DNA from 3 places in the Comamonas sp. lk genome. Region 2 is predicted to be linked to each of the others. Evidence: riboswitches for the same ligand, from Rfam matches in the RefSeq annotation. Region 2 holds a riboswitch; each other region holds the start of a gene.
The links. Region 2 has a riboswitch for cobalamin ahead of cobO (cob(I)yrinic acid a,c-diamide adenosyltransferase). Riboswitches for the same ligand answer to the same signal wherever they lie in the genome.

Region 1: linked by a shared signal. The riboswitch ahead of EAO39_RS19225 (TonB-dependent receptor) and the one ahead of cobO (cob(I)yrinic acid a,c-diamide adenosyltransferase) in region 2 are both predicted to bind cobalamin.
Region 3: linked by a shared signal. The riboswitch ahead of EAO39_RS15350 (TonB-dependent receptor) and the one ahead of cobO (cob(I)yrinic acid a,c-diamide adenosyltransferase) in region 2 are both predicted to bind cobalamin.

What each region holds. Positions count from the first base shown of each region.
Region 1 is NZ_UOOB01000002.1:99,644-104,063, forward strand. Features, by position in the region: gene metG (methionine--tRNA ligase) at 1-993, shown strand, start outside; gene EAO39_RS19220 (hypothetical protein) at 1,107-1,322, shown strand; cobalamin riboswitch at 1,699-1,929, shown strand; gene EAO39_RS19225 (TonB-dependent receptor) at 2,075-4,234, shown strand; gene EAO39_RS19230 (ABC transporter substrate-binding protein) at 4,316-4,420, shown strand, end outside.
Region 2 is NZ_UOOB01000001.1:2,371,908-2,376,327, reverse strand. Features, by position in the region: gene EAO39_RS10970 (iron ABC transporter permease) at 1-952, opposite strand, end outside; gene EAO39_RS10965 (ABC transporter substrate-binding protein) at 949-1,809, opposite strand; gene cobO (cob(I)yrinic acid a,c-diamide adenosyltransferase) at 1,809-2,435, opposite strand; cobalamin riboswitch at 2,559-2,772, opposite strand; gene EAO39_RS10955 (tripartite tricarboxylate transporter substrate binding protein) at 2,936-3,931, opposite strand; partial or broken gene EAO39_RS10950 (FAD-binding protein) at 4,083-4,420, opposite strand, start outside.
Region 3 is NZ_UOOB01000001.1:3,373,410-3,377,829, forward strand. Features, by position in the region: gene EAO39_RS15345 (cobyrinate a,c-diamide synthase) at 1-142, opposite strand, end outside; gene EAO39_RS15350 (TonB-dependent receptor) at 171-1,976, opposite strand; cobalamin riboswitch at 2,170-2,406, opposite strand; gene EAO39_RS15355 (DUF904 domain-containing protein) at 2,652-2,861, shown strand; gene EAO39_RS15360 (cell division protein ZapA) at 2,893-3,273, shown strand; gene asd (archaetidylserine decarboxylase) at 3,649-4,420, opposite strand, start outside.

The DNA of each region.
Region 1 (4,420 bases), on a different contig from region 2:
GACTTCATGCTGCGCGTCAACTCCGATCTGATCGGCAAGTACGTCAACATCGCTTCGCGCGCCGCCGGTTTCCTCACCAAGCGTTTTGGCGGCAAGCTGGCCCAGGTCAGCGAAGACGGCCAGACCCTGCTGGCGGCGCTGCGCGAACAACAAGCTGCCATCGTTGCCGCCTACGAGGCCCGCGACACGGCCCGCGCCGCGCGCGAGATCATGTTGCTGTGCGATCGCGTCAACAGCTATGTGGATGCCAACAAGCCCTGGGAGCTGGCCAAGAAGGAAGGCATGGAAGCGCGCCTGCACGATGTGTGCACGACCTGCATCGAAGCCTTCCGCATTCTGACCATTTACCTGCAGCCCATTTTGCCCAGCGTGGCCGCCGAAGTGTCCAACTTCCTGATCGTGCCGCCCGAAAGCTTTGGCGATGTGGCCAAGCCCCTGGGCGAAGGCCACCAGATCGGCGAGTACAAGCATTTGATGCAGCGCGTCGATCCCAAGCAGCTGGAAGCACTGTTTGAAGCTCCCACCGGTCAGGCCGCTCCTGCTGCTGCCGCTCCTGCCAAGGCCGAGAAAAAAGCGGCCAAGAAGGCCGAGCCCGTGATCGACCCCAACGCCCCGGGCGGCGAGCCGCTGGCCGAAACCATCAGCATCGACGACTTTGCCAAGGTCGATCTGCGCATTGCCAAGATTCTCGAATGCAAGAGCGTGGAAGGCTCGACCAAGCTGCTGCAGCTGACGCTGGATGTGGGCGAAAAGGACGAGAACGGCCAGCCCAAGACCCGCAATGTGTTCAGCGGCATCAGCAGCATGTACAGCCCCGAGCAGCTGCAAGGCAAGCTGACGGTAATGGTGGCCAATCTGGCCCCGCGCAAGATGAAGTTCGGCCTCTCCGAAGGCATGGTGCTGGCCGCCAGCCATGCCGACGAAAAGGCAAACCCCGGCATCTATGTGCTGGAACCCTTCCCCGGCGCCGCCCCCGGCATGCGGATTCACTGATGCCATCCCCCCTGAGGCGCTTTGCGCCTTCCCCCAAGGGGGACGACACCTTCGCCGCGAGGCGGCGGGGCCGCCTTAGGCTCTGGCTCGGTGTCTCCTCGCTGGGGCATGCTTTGTCGAGCTCCTGCAGGCCATGGCTTGCAGGGGCTTTTTTATGCCTGCTGTCCCTGTCCGGCTGCGCCGTGGTGGCCGTGGCGGGCACGGCCGTCAGCATCACCGCAGGTGCCGTGGGTCTGGCCGCCGATGCAGCGATTGGCACGGTCAAGATCGTGGGCAAAGGCGTGGGCAAGGCTGCAGACGCCGCGCTGGGCGACGAACCTGCCGATTGAATGGCGGCGAGCGCAGCCGCGTCTCGCCACAGGCCAACACGTTATACTGCGCCCGTTTTGAAGCGGGTTGACCGGCTGGCCATGCATGGCCGCTGCCAGCCCCTTCATCGCGACAACAGGTGCCCAGGCTTAGAACGTGTTTACGATCTCTACGCAGCCGCGTTGAGGCGCAATCGGGATGAGTTCGAAGCGATGTGGTGCCGCTTGCACCGGGGTGCAAGCCAGCCGCAGCGCGAAGAAATCGCCCGATTTCGCCCCAACCCTTTGGGCCAGTGCCTTTGCGGGCGCTCTGCGGTGTTGCGAATCCTCGCAATAGCACGGCTATTGCTGTGGTATCGCGCCTAGCATCCCATCCCGCAAAGGTACTGGCGCGGCGCCGAGGAGATCGTAAACACGTTCTTAGGCCAAGGGTTCAACGGGAACAGGGTGCAAATCCCTGGCTGCCCCCGCAACGGTCAGCAGATAAACCATTTCCACGCCCCCAGGGGCAAACCACTGATGTCCTACGTGGCCTCCCAGCGAGGTGCGCGGCGACATTGGGAAGGTGAAATGGCAGGCATCACGCCATCTGCGAGCCCGGATACCGGCCTGTTGAGCACCGTACCCCTGGGGAAGCCCCCGGCGTGCGGTATTTGCAACGACCGTCTGCGGGGAGCAGAAGTGGCTGCTTGCCTGCCCGGCGGTCAAAAAGCGCTGCAGCAAGGCCTGGGCATGTCACCTGCAGGCAGATGGTCAGCACTTTGTTGACCTCCATGAACCACCCTGACTTTGCAGCCAGAGCCCCTTTTCTCCATCCCATCGCTGCTGCGGCATTCCTGACCTGCCTGAGCGCGCTGTCCGCCACACCGGCCCTGGCCAGCGATGCCAGCACGCCCGCGTCCGAAGCCGCCATCACCCTACCCGCCGTCCATGTCACGGCATCGCCCGAAGGCGGACTGGGCCTGTCCCTGCCGTCCACCTCCGGCAGCCGCACCGGCATCACCACGCTCGACCTTCCCGCCAGCCTGGACCAGGTGAACAGCGAAACCTGGCAGGAGCGCGGCGACTCGCGCATGGCTGACATCATCGGCCGCACCGTGGGCATGACGCCGCTGTCGGCCACCAGCTACAACAGCCTGTCCTTCAGCACGCGCGGCTTCACCGGCACCAACTCCGTGGGTATCGCGGAAGACGGCGTGCGCCTGGGCGTTGCCTCCACCACCACGCCCTACCCCGCCAACAGCTGGGGCTATGAGCGCGTGGAAGTGCTGCGTGGCCCGGCCTCCATCGTCTATGGCTCAGGTACCGTGGGGGCCACGGCCAATGTGGTGCGCAAGCAGCCCACGCGCGAGACCGTGCGTGAGGTGCTGGTCGGCGCCGGCTCGCACGGTTCGGCCAAGCTGGGACTGGGCATGGGTGGCGCAATCAGCGAGACCCTGAGCTACCGGGTGGATGCCTACGGTCACTACACCAACGGCGAGCACGATATGAGCCGCGCCAGCGGCGGCAAGCTGATGAGCACCCTGCGCTGGCAACCCACGGCAGCGCTACGCGTGGAGCTGCTGGCCGATGTCAGTGACGAAAAGCCTGCCCGCTACTTCGGCACGCCCACTATCAACGGCTCCATCGTGCCCGAGCTGCTGGGCCGCAACTTCAACGCCGACGACAGCGACATCCGCATCAAGGACAAGCGCGTGCGCGCCCGGGCGCAGTACCAGATCAACGAGCAGTGGAGTGTGAGCAACGAGCTCTATCACTTCAAGGCCGACCGCTACTGGCGCAACATCGAGGCCTACCGCTACAACCCGGTGGCCCAGACCATTACCCGCAGCGACTATATCGAGCTGACACACGATCTGGAGCAGACCGGCAACCGCCTGGAGTCCAAGCTCAAGGCCGGCGCCCACCAGCTGGTCGTGGGCTGGGAAGTGAGCCGAGCCAAATTTGGCTATGCCTCGTCCGGCTTTGATTACTCCACCACCATGCCCGTAGATGCCGTTTATCACGGCTGGGACAACAGCAGCGCCATGATCCCGCGCTTTACCACGGCAGCCACCACGCACGACTTTTATGCCGAAGACGCCTGGACGCTCAGCGAGCGCTGGCTGCTGCTGGCCGGCATACGCCGCGATCTGACGGACTTCAACAGGAGCGACCTGATAGGAACCGGCTCGTTTGGCAAGAACCTGGGCGGCACCGCCTGGCGCCTGGGCCTGACGCACAAGCTCAATGCGCAGACCAGCCTGTACGGCCAGGTCTCCCAGGGCCATGACCCGGTCACCAATGTGCTGACGCTGAATCTCGCCAATCGCGATTACAAGCTGACCACGGCACGCCAGATCGAAGTGGGGCTGAAGCAGCAGTTCGGCCAGGGTCTGGGCGAGTGGACGGCAGCGGCCTACCGCATCGAGAAGAAAGACATCATCACCCGCGACCCGAACAACAGCCTGCTGTCGGTGCAAGGCGGCAAGCAGCATTCGCAAGGCCTGGAGCTGAGCAGCGTGCTGCGCCTGTCGCCCAACTGGCGCCTGGAAGGCAATTACGCCTTTGTCGATGCCAAATACGACCAGCTGATCGAAGCCGGCGGTGCCGACCGCTCCGGCAATCGCCCCAGCAATGTAGCGCGCAACACCGCCAATCTGTGGGCCCACTACACCACCCACAGCAGCATCGGCCGCTGGCAGGCCTCGCTGGGCGCGCGCGCCGTGGGCAGCCGTTTTGCCGACAACGCCAATACGGCCGTCAGCGGCGGTTACACCGTCTGGGATGCGGCTTTGAGCTGGCGCCCCCAGCCCGGCAGCACCTACCGCCTGACGGTGCGCAATCTGGGCGACAAGCTCTATACCTACTCGGCAGTGTCGAACGCCAGGGCCTCCCAGGCCTATCCGGGCGAGGGACGCCGTCTTGATCTGACGGCCGAATTCACGTTCTGAACGCAACATCAAAAGCCATAGCGAGCAGCGCATGAAATTCCTCGACTTCATGCATCAAACCCATTGAAAACGAGAGAACACATGCGCTGTCAGCTTCCATTTTTGAAGAAGGTATTTCCCTCTCGCCTGACCCTGGCCACGGGCTTGGCCCTGGCCTGCGCTTTGCTTGCGGCCTGCTCGCAGCGG
Region 2 (4,420 bases):
TCAGCTCGACACGACCGCTGAGTAAGCGCAGCGCAATGTCGGCAGCCAGCAGCAAGGCGGCACCGCCCAAGGCGCTGGGCAGCATCAGACGCGAAGGTTTGTAGCCTACGGCAGAGCGAAACAGATGCGGCACGACCAGGCCAATAAAGCCTATCGTGCCCGTGACGGCCACGCTGGCACCCACGCAAAGCGCCGTACCCACGATGATTTGCGCCCGCAGCCGGGGCAGATTCACTCCCACGCTGCGCGCTTCATCCTCGCCCAGCGTCAGGGCATCCAGCTGGCGGGCACTGAAGGCCAGCAAGGCCAGTCCCAGCGCGATGAAGGGCAGGCACAGGCGCAGCTCGTCAAAGCTGCGGTCGGCCAGCGAACCCATCAACCACAGCACGATGTCCTGCATGTCGGTGGGCGTAGGCGCCAGATTGATGGCCAGCGAGGTCAGCGCGGCCGTCAGCGACGAGAGCGCGACACCGGCCAGAATCAAGGTCAGATTGCTGGCCCCTTGGCTGGCAATGCGGTAGAGCACCAGGGTAGACAGACCGGCAGCGCCCATGGCGACCACGGGCAGCAACCAGGCATTCCAGTGCCATAGACCGAAGTAAATGCACAAAACAGCGCCCAGACCGGCGCTGGAGCTGACTCCCAGCAAACCGGGCTCGGCCAAAGGGTTGCGCAACAGGCCTTGCAGCGCAGCGCCCGCCGTGCCCAGCGACATGCCGACCACGATGGCCAGCAGCACACGCGGCAGCCGCACCTGCTCCAGAATGGCGCGGTGACGCAGCGCCAGCTCCGTGACTTCTTGCGGCTGCGACACGGCACTCCACCAATCTGCAACGCCGATGGAGACCGAACCTATGCCCAGCGACACGGCAGCCAGAGCCGTCAAGGCCAAAAGCAAGGCCAGATTCAGTGCCCAGGTCTGCTGGCGAGAATCCTGCTGCCGGGCGCTCATACCGGAGCACCTTTGGCGGTTGCGCCGCTCAGGCCCAAGGCATCCAGCTGGGCTGCAACGGCTTCTGCCGCTTCAATCAGCTGCCAGTTGCTGCAGCCCCAGTCGTTTTCGGTGAGCGTGACCACGGGGATACGCGACAGCAGAGCCTTCATTTGTGGATGACGGCTCAAGGCGGATTTGGCATATGCGGTGTCGTTGACCATGGAAGGCGTGATGAACACGTCAGGCGGGTTCATCAAGATGCGCTCCATATCAAGGCGCCCCCAGCCTTTGAGGCCCAAGGCCGTGGCGTGGTTGCGCAAGCCGGCTGCTGCCAGCACCGCATCGACATGGGTTTGCGTGCCGGCACTTCCGCCATTGGGGCGCAGATACAGAGCGTTCAGCGGGCGCGAGCTGGCCTGCAGCTTTGCCAGGCGCGACTGCACGTTCTGCACCAGTGCCTTGGCTTCGGTTTCGCGCCCTATGGCCTTGCCCATCTTGAGCGTGCTGTCCAGGATGGCCTGCCAGTCCGTAGGAAACGGCACCGTGACGATGCGCACGCCGTACTGCTTGAGCAAGTCCTGCTGATGCCTGGCATTCCAGCGCCGCGAGGCCAGCACCACATCGGGCTTGAGGTGTAGAACATCTTCGGCCGAAGCCTCATTGGCGGCAAACTGGCTCGCCTTGGCGACCATGGAAAAGCGCTTCGCATCCTGGCTCTGACGCGACAGGGAAATGATTTGGGAAGGATCGGCCAGACTCAGGGCCAGAACATCGGCGCAGATATTGGTGGACATCAGGCGCGGCCCGGCAGATTGAGCCCAGGCGGGCGCCACGCAGGCCGCAGCCATCAGCACAGGAAGCAGCAGACTGCGCATCAGTAATCCACCCCGGGCTGTGCTTTGACGCCCTGGCGGAACGCATGTTTGACATCGGCGATCTCGCTGACCGTGTCTGCCAGCGCATAAAGCTCCTGCGGGGCATCGCGTCCGGTGATCACCACGCTCATGCCCGCAGGGCGCGCGGCAATGGCGGCGACCACCTGCTCGACCTTCAGGTAGCGGTACTTGAGCATGAAGCTCAGCTCATCAAGCACCACCAGGCTCAGCTGCTCATCGCCCAGCATGCGCAGGGCTTGCTGCCAGGCCAGGTCTGCAGCCTGTTTGTCGCGGCTCCAATCCGTGCTGTTCCAGGTGCAGCCCGTTGCCATGGCGTGATAGTCCACAGGTGCCGGCGCGCCCTGCCCCATCCAGCCCAGCTGATGCAAAAAAGTGATCTCGCCCGAGGTATGGGTGCCGGTGATGAACTGCACCAGGCCGGTACGCATGCCGTGACCCAGGGCGCGGTACAACATGCCGAAAGCGGAGGTTGACTTGCCTTTGCCAGGCCCAGTCACAAGCAGCACAATACCGCGCTCATCAGACGAGCGGGCAATGGCAGCGTGCACGCTGGCTTTTTTCTGCAGCATGCTTTGCGCATGTGCGTGAATGAACTGTTCGTCCATGCTCTCCCCGAGCGAAATGGCGATAAAACCCATTCCCAAGGGAGAACGACAGCCGGGACGAGCAATGCCGCGCAGCAATGCTGCAGACACACCATGACCCGCTAACAACCACACCCCGTGGAACAAGACCGAGAACGAACAGGTCGGTATTCTGGCTCACCGTCATCCAGCACACACACCTTCCCGGGTTTCAAGACCCAGTGGTATCAACGTGTGGCTGTCAGGTTTACAGCAGCGGGGGCTGCGCCGGAATGGTCGAAGGCAACTTCAACGCACCGGACTTCCCGTTTCAACTGGCCTCAAACAAGGCCCAGTCTCCTGATCGCAAGTTATCAATTATAGAAGTGTCCTCGATGTGTTTCGAGTTCATTTCCTCAATCACCGAATATGGCCGGCCTGCCGCCAGCCAGACGCGTCTGAAACGACGCACCCGGCCGAGCGGCGGCAAGCAGGCCCTTGGTAGCGCACAAGAAACCGTTGGGCGCTACCGCCAAGCTCCATCAGTCCAGGCTGACCTTGGCCTCGCGCACAACCTTGCCCCATTTGCTGGTTTCCGCTGCGATAAAGGCATTGCACTCTTCTGGCGTGCTGCCTTCGGCAAAGGTTCCCATGCTGGCTTCCATGCGGGTGCGGATTTCCTCGCTGCGCACGATGCGGGCCACTTCTTTGGACATGCGCTGAATGATGTCCTTGGGCACGCCGGCAGGTGCCAGCATGGCGGCCCACGTACTGCCTACCAGACCGGGAATGCCCTGCTCGGTAAACGTGGGGACATCCGGCAATATCGGCAAGCGCTTTTCGCTGGCCACTCCAATCAGGCGGATGCGACCGGCCTTGGCCGGCTGAATCAGATTGGGAGGCGGATCGAGAAACAGCGGAATCTGTCCGCCCATGAGATCGGCCAGCGCAGGCGATGCACCCTTGTAAGGCACATGCACCATGTCGGTCTTGGTCAAGAGGCGCATCAACTCCGAAGTCAGATGTGCGGCAGAGCCCGCACCCGACGAGCCAAAGCTGACCTTGCCGGGATGAGTCTTGGCATAGGCAATCAACTCGGCCGTCGTCTTGAATGGCGCATTGGCAGCCACAGCCGCCACCAGCGGCGAAATACCCATCAGCGACACGCCTGTCAAGTCTTTGGTGCTGTAAGGCAGCTTGGCATAAAGCGAGGGATTGGCCGAATAGGCGGCGATGACGACGCCGAAGGTATAGCCATCGGGCGCAGCCTTGGCCAGTTGGTCAACACCGATGATGCTGTTGGCACCCGGCTTGTTTTCCACAATGATGGGCTGACCCAAAGCCTTTTGCAGGCCTACTTGCAGCAGACGTGCCATCTGGTCGGTAAAGCCGCCGGCGGTATAGGGCACGATGATGCGAATCGGCTTGTTCGGCCAGGCATTGTTGGCCCAGGCAGGGCTGACAAGCGCTGCAGCCGCAGCGGCCGTGCCGGCCGTGGTGGTCTGCAGAAACGCGCGCCTTGAAAATGCGTTGGACATATGTCTCCTTGGGTGTGTGACAAGTTCCTGGAGCAGGCCGTGGGCAGGCTGCACCAGAAACTTGTAGAGATCGGGGCAATGGCATGGGTGCGGCCGAGCTGGTTCGCCCCATCTTTTTTCAAGACATGTGGCTCTTGCCCGCAAAAATACCTTACCTGGCGTTGACCAGTTCCGGCACTGCCGTGAACAGATCGGCCTCCAGGCCGTAGTCAGCCACCGAGAAGATCGGGGCTTCGGGGTCCTTGTTGATCGCCACGATCACCTTGGAGTCCTTCATGCCGGCCAGATGCTGGATAGCGCCCGAGATACCGCAGGCGATGTACAGCTGAGGCGCGACGATCTTGCCGGTCTGGCCCACTTGCAGGTCGTTGGGGGCGTAGCCCGCATCGACGGCTGCACGGCTGGCACCGATGGCAGCACCCAGCTTGTCGGCCAGGGGCGACATGACTTCGGTGAACTTCTCGGCCGAGCCCAGAGCGCGACCGCCGG
Region 3 (4,420 bases), 1.0 Mb from region 2:
TGCGGCCCTGGCGCGCATGCAAACGTGCCAGGGCCGCAGTCAGCGTGGTCTTGCCCTGGCCGGAGGCCGGGGCAGTGATCAGCAAGGCAGGACAGCGCACAGGCTGGCCTGCCGCATCAGACGAGGAGGTGGTGCTCAGCATATGAAAGCGATAAGGGCTGCAAGCCCGCTCAATTGGCCGTCCACTTCACGCCCACATAGCCGCTGCGGCCCTCTGTGGCGTAGGTGCGGGCCAGCTCATAGCGCTTGTCGGTCAAATTGTTGATGCGTGCCACCAGGCTCCAGTTGCGTGTCAGCTCTTTTTGAGCCGTCAGATGCCACAAGGTGTAGCCGCCAAGCTCGAACTTGTTGGCAGCATCGTCAAAGCGCTTGCCCGATGTCTGCATCTGCGCACCCAGTCTCCAGCCTGCCACCAGGGTGTCGGCCGAAAGACTGGCATGGCGCTTGGAGCGACGTGCCAGCTGCAAGTCCTTGTCCGTATCGCGCGGATTCTGGAAGTCCACCGAGCCCTGCAGATTCACCACACCCACGCGGGTGGTGGCGGCCAGGGTAATGCCTTCATAGCGGGCATTGGCCACGTTGGCATAGCAGCCGCCGAAGGGACCGTTATTGCCCGGGCATGCACCGGTATTGCTCACATAGTTGATGAGGTTCGAGAGATTGTTGCGATAGACCGTGGCCGAGAAACTATTGCTTCCCTTGCCCCATTTCAGGCCCAGCTCCACATTGCGCCCCTTCTCAGGCTGCAGCGAGGAATCCCCATACATGCTGAAGCGCTGGTACAGCGTGGGTGCGCGGAAAGCCGTGCCCGCCGATGCCGTGGCTCGCCAGTGGGGCATGAACTCATAGCCATAGGCGGCACTGCCCGTGGTGTTGCCGCCAAACTCGCTGTCGCGGTCATGGCGGGCATTGAGCTGCAGCGTGTGCTTGCCGGCACGCAGACCGTAGCCCAGAGCCAGGGCGTTTTGCGAACGCGTGCGGTCGATATTGCCGTTGACCAAGCTGTCCTCACGACGCTCCAACGCTGCAGTCAGGGTGGAGACGCCCAGCTTCCATTCGTTCTGGAACAGATAGTTATGCAAGCGCGTGTCGGTTTCATAGACCGAGGGCTTGGTGGCGTAGTAATCGCGCGACTGCGTGTATTGCAAACGGGTGCTGTAAACATCGCTCCACTTGGCTTGCCAGTTCAGACCCAGGGTTTGCATCTTGTTGATGCTGCGATCATCGGCAATAGGAGCACTCTTTGATATGGTCGCGTCATAACCGGAATTGACGTAACTTTCCAGCGCCGTGGCCTCCACGCGCTGGTTGGGCGAGATCTGGTAGCCAATGCGGGCATTGAAGGCATTGTTGCGGTAGCCGTCCGCATCGGGATTGAAGCCCGCCGATGTCTTGGCGTTAAAGCCGTTGCTGCTGGCATGAGATGCACCCAGGCTGTAATCCCAGCCATTGAGGCCGCCGCTGATGCCGGTCTGCGCCGTCACCGTGCCGCGGCTGCCCCAGCCCAGGCCGATATAGGGCTTGGGCTTGCCCTCGCCCCGCTTGGTGAAAATCTGCACCACGCCGCCAATCGCATCCGAACCATAGACGGCAGCCGCCGGGCCGCGCAGCACTTCAATGCGCTCAATGGAGTCGAGTGGAATGTTCTGCCAGGAAGCTCCGCCGGTCGATTGGGAATCGACGCGCACGCCGTCGATATAGACCGCCGTAAAACGGGTCTCGGCTCCGCGCAAATAAACGCTGGTGGAGGCACCAGGGCCGCCATTGCGCACCATCTCGATGCCGGGTAGACGCGACAGTACATCGGCCACGCCAGCCGCACCACTGGTTTCAATGGTCTCGCGGTCCACGATGGACATATCCGCCACCAGATCGGACAGCGGCTGCTCGATACGGTTGGCCGTCACCACCGTCTCGGCCATGGCAGCGGTATCGGCCAAGGCGATTTGCTGAGCCAGCACAGGTGCAGACAACATGCAGCTGATGGCCGCAGCCACCAGGGAAGGACGGTGAAAAATGGAAGCCGTGCTGGCGTGCACGTGCGAGGCCACGGATGCAGTCTTGCATCGGGGTTGGTGTTGCGAACTCATGGGAAGCGACAAAACAATAGATACCCGGCGCCAACCTCCCCGTTGGCAATTGGGAAAAAGACGTGCCCACAGCTGAAGGCAGACAATCCACATCGTTGGCCGGTATCCGGGCTAAGCGAAACGTCCTTTTGCGAGCCTTCCCAGCACGCGCAGCGCCAGTGGCAAAGATGAAAAGGAGATGCCATGCATCTATTCGCTGACCGTTGCGGGGGCAGCGCAGGCACGGATCGCACCGCTTTGCGGCTTCACCTCCCTGCTTCCCGTTGAACTGGGGTCGCAGAAAGCAACTCCGAGCACCAACAGCGGCGCATTCTAATTAGTTTTGGCCGCAAGACCTCCTTCAATCAGAGTACCCCGTTGACGATTATTTACTATATAAATGAGCTTGGCGCTTTATGTGCCTGAGTTGCACGCTACGATTTTGGTAGAGGAAAATCTCCAACCGAGAAAGCATGCGCGCGTGTTTCCGGGTGCACTTAGCTTGCATCCGCCTTTCATGCACAAAGTCTCTCGGATTTCTGCACTTATTTACGGACTGCAAGACCTACAATGTCCGAGTCTATGACCCCCCAGACTTCTCTTGACCTCATTGCCGAGCGGGTAGAACGTTTAATGGTGCGCCACGAAGAACTTCAGCGCACCAACACCCTGCTGACCGAGCAAGTTGCCGCCCTGACCCAAGAGCGCGACTCTCTGCGCCTGCGCCTGCAAGCTGCACGCGCACGTGTGGACGCGCTGATCGAACGCCTGCCCGCCAACCAGGGCGAGTGATTCCCCAGACATTGCCACCAGACGCCCGCCCATGAAGCAGATCGAAGTGCAAATTTTGCAGCAAAGCTACATGCTGACCTGCCCCGAAGGTCAGCAAGAGCGCGTGCTGGAAGCCGTGCGTCGCGTGGATGAGGCCATGACCGGCATCCGCGACAGCGGCAAGGTACGTTCTCGCGAGCGTGTCGCAGTACTGGCTGCGCTCAATATGGCTTTCGATGTGCTGGACCGTGATGCCCAACAGACGTCCCAGCAAGCACAAGTGAACAGTGCCCAGGCTGAAATGCAGGCTGTGGCTCAGACTGAACCACTCAATCAGGAACAGCTGGCCGAGCAACAGCGCCAACTGGAATTGGCCGAACAGCTGGTGCTCAAACTCGATAAAGCGTTGGAAGACGATGCAAGGCTTTTGTGAAAGCCCGCAATCCTTGCGACAAATGCATCGCGGCGTGGCAAACGCCGTATCAATCGAAGTAAAATAACTCCTGTCTGCAGACCTGCCGGACTTTATATTTCCTTGAACCAATGCTCAATGAGCTCGGGCTTGGTAAATTTCCTGATGAGCGTGATCGTCTCGCGTCAGATGAACCCAACGTCAGGCTGCCCTCGCCCCCCTGAACCCCCGGTTCAGGATGACGGTCCGGTGGAGTTTGCAGACACCTTATACCTGTGCCGCCTGCTATTTCAGGGTGCACTTTCTGGGGCAGCAACACGCTGCCTCTCCTGAACCAAAAAAGCCGTTGAAGCTTGAAGCATCAACGGCTTTTTCGTTTATGGGCAATGCCAGTGATCAGGCGATGCCGGATGGAATCTTTGCCTGTGCATCTGCCATGACCTGGCCCAAACGTACCGGGCCCGCCGGCTGCCATGCGGGGTTGAACTGCAGCCCCGCACTTTGCGGCCACAGCAAGACCACGGTGGAGCCCAGCAGAAAGCGCCCCATCTCCTCGCCTTGCGCCAAATGAATGGCTTGCTCGCCGGTGTAATCCCAGCTCTTGAGATGACCCGTACGTGGCGGGTTGACCACGCCATGCCAGACCGTGGCCATGCTGCCCACAATGGTCGCCCCCACCAGCACCAGCACCATGGGGCCGTGCGCGGTATCGAACACACAGACCACGCGCTCATTGCGCGCAAACAGTCCGGGCACGCCGCGCGCCGTAGCGGGGTTGACCGAGAACAGCTCGCCGGGTACGTAAATCATGCGCTTGAGCTGGCCGGCGCAAGGCATGTGGATGCGGTGGTAATCCTTGGGGCTGAGGTAGATCGTGGCAAAGCTGCCGTTGTCGAACTGACGCGCCAGCGCAGCATCACCACCCACCAGCGCCGTGGCACTGTATTGATGACCTTTGGCCTGAAAAATCTGCTCGCCCTCGATAAGGCCGAACTGGCTGATGGCGCCGTCTACAGGGCAAATCCAGTCAGCCTGAGCCAGAGGCCGTGCACCAACCTTAAGCTCGCGCGTGAAAAATTCGTTGAAGGTGGCATAGGCCGCAGGGTCGGGATTGGCAGCTTCGCCCATGTCCACACCGTAACGGGCAATAAAGCGGCGAATGACGGAT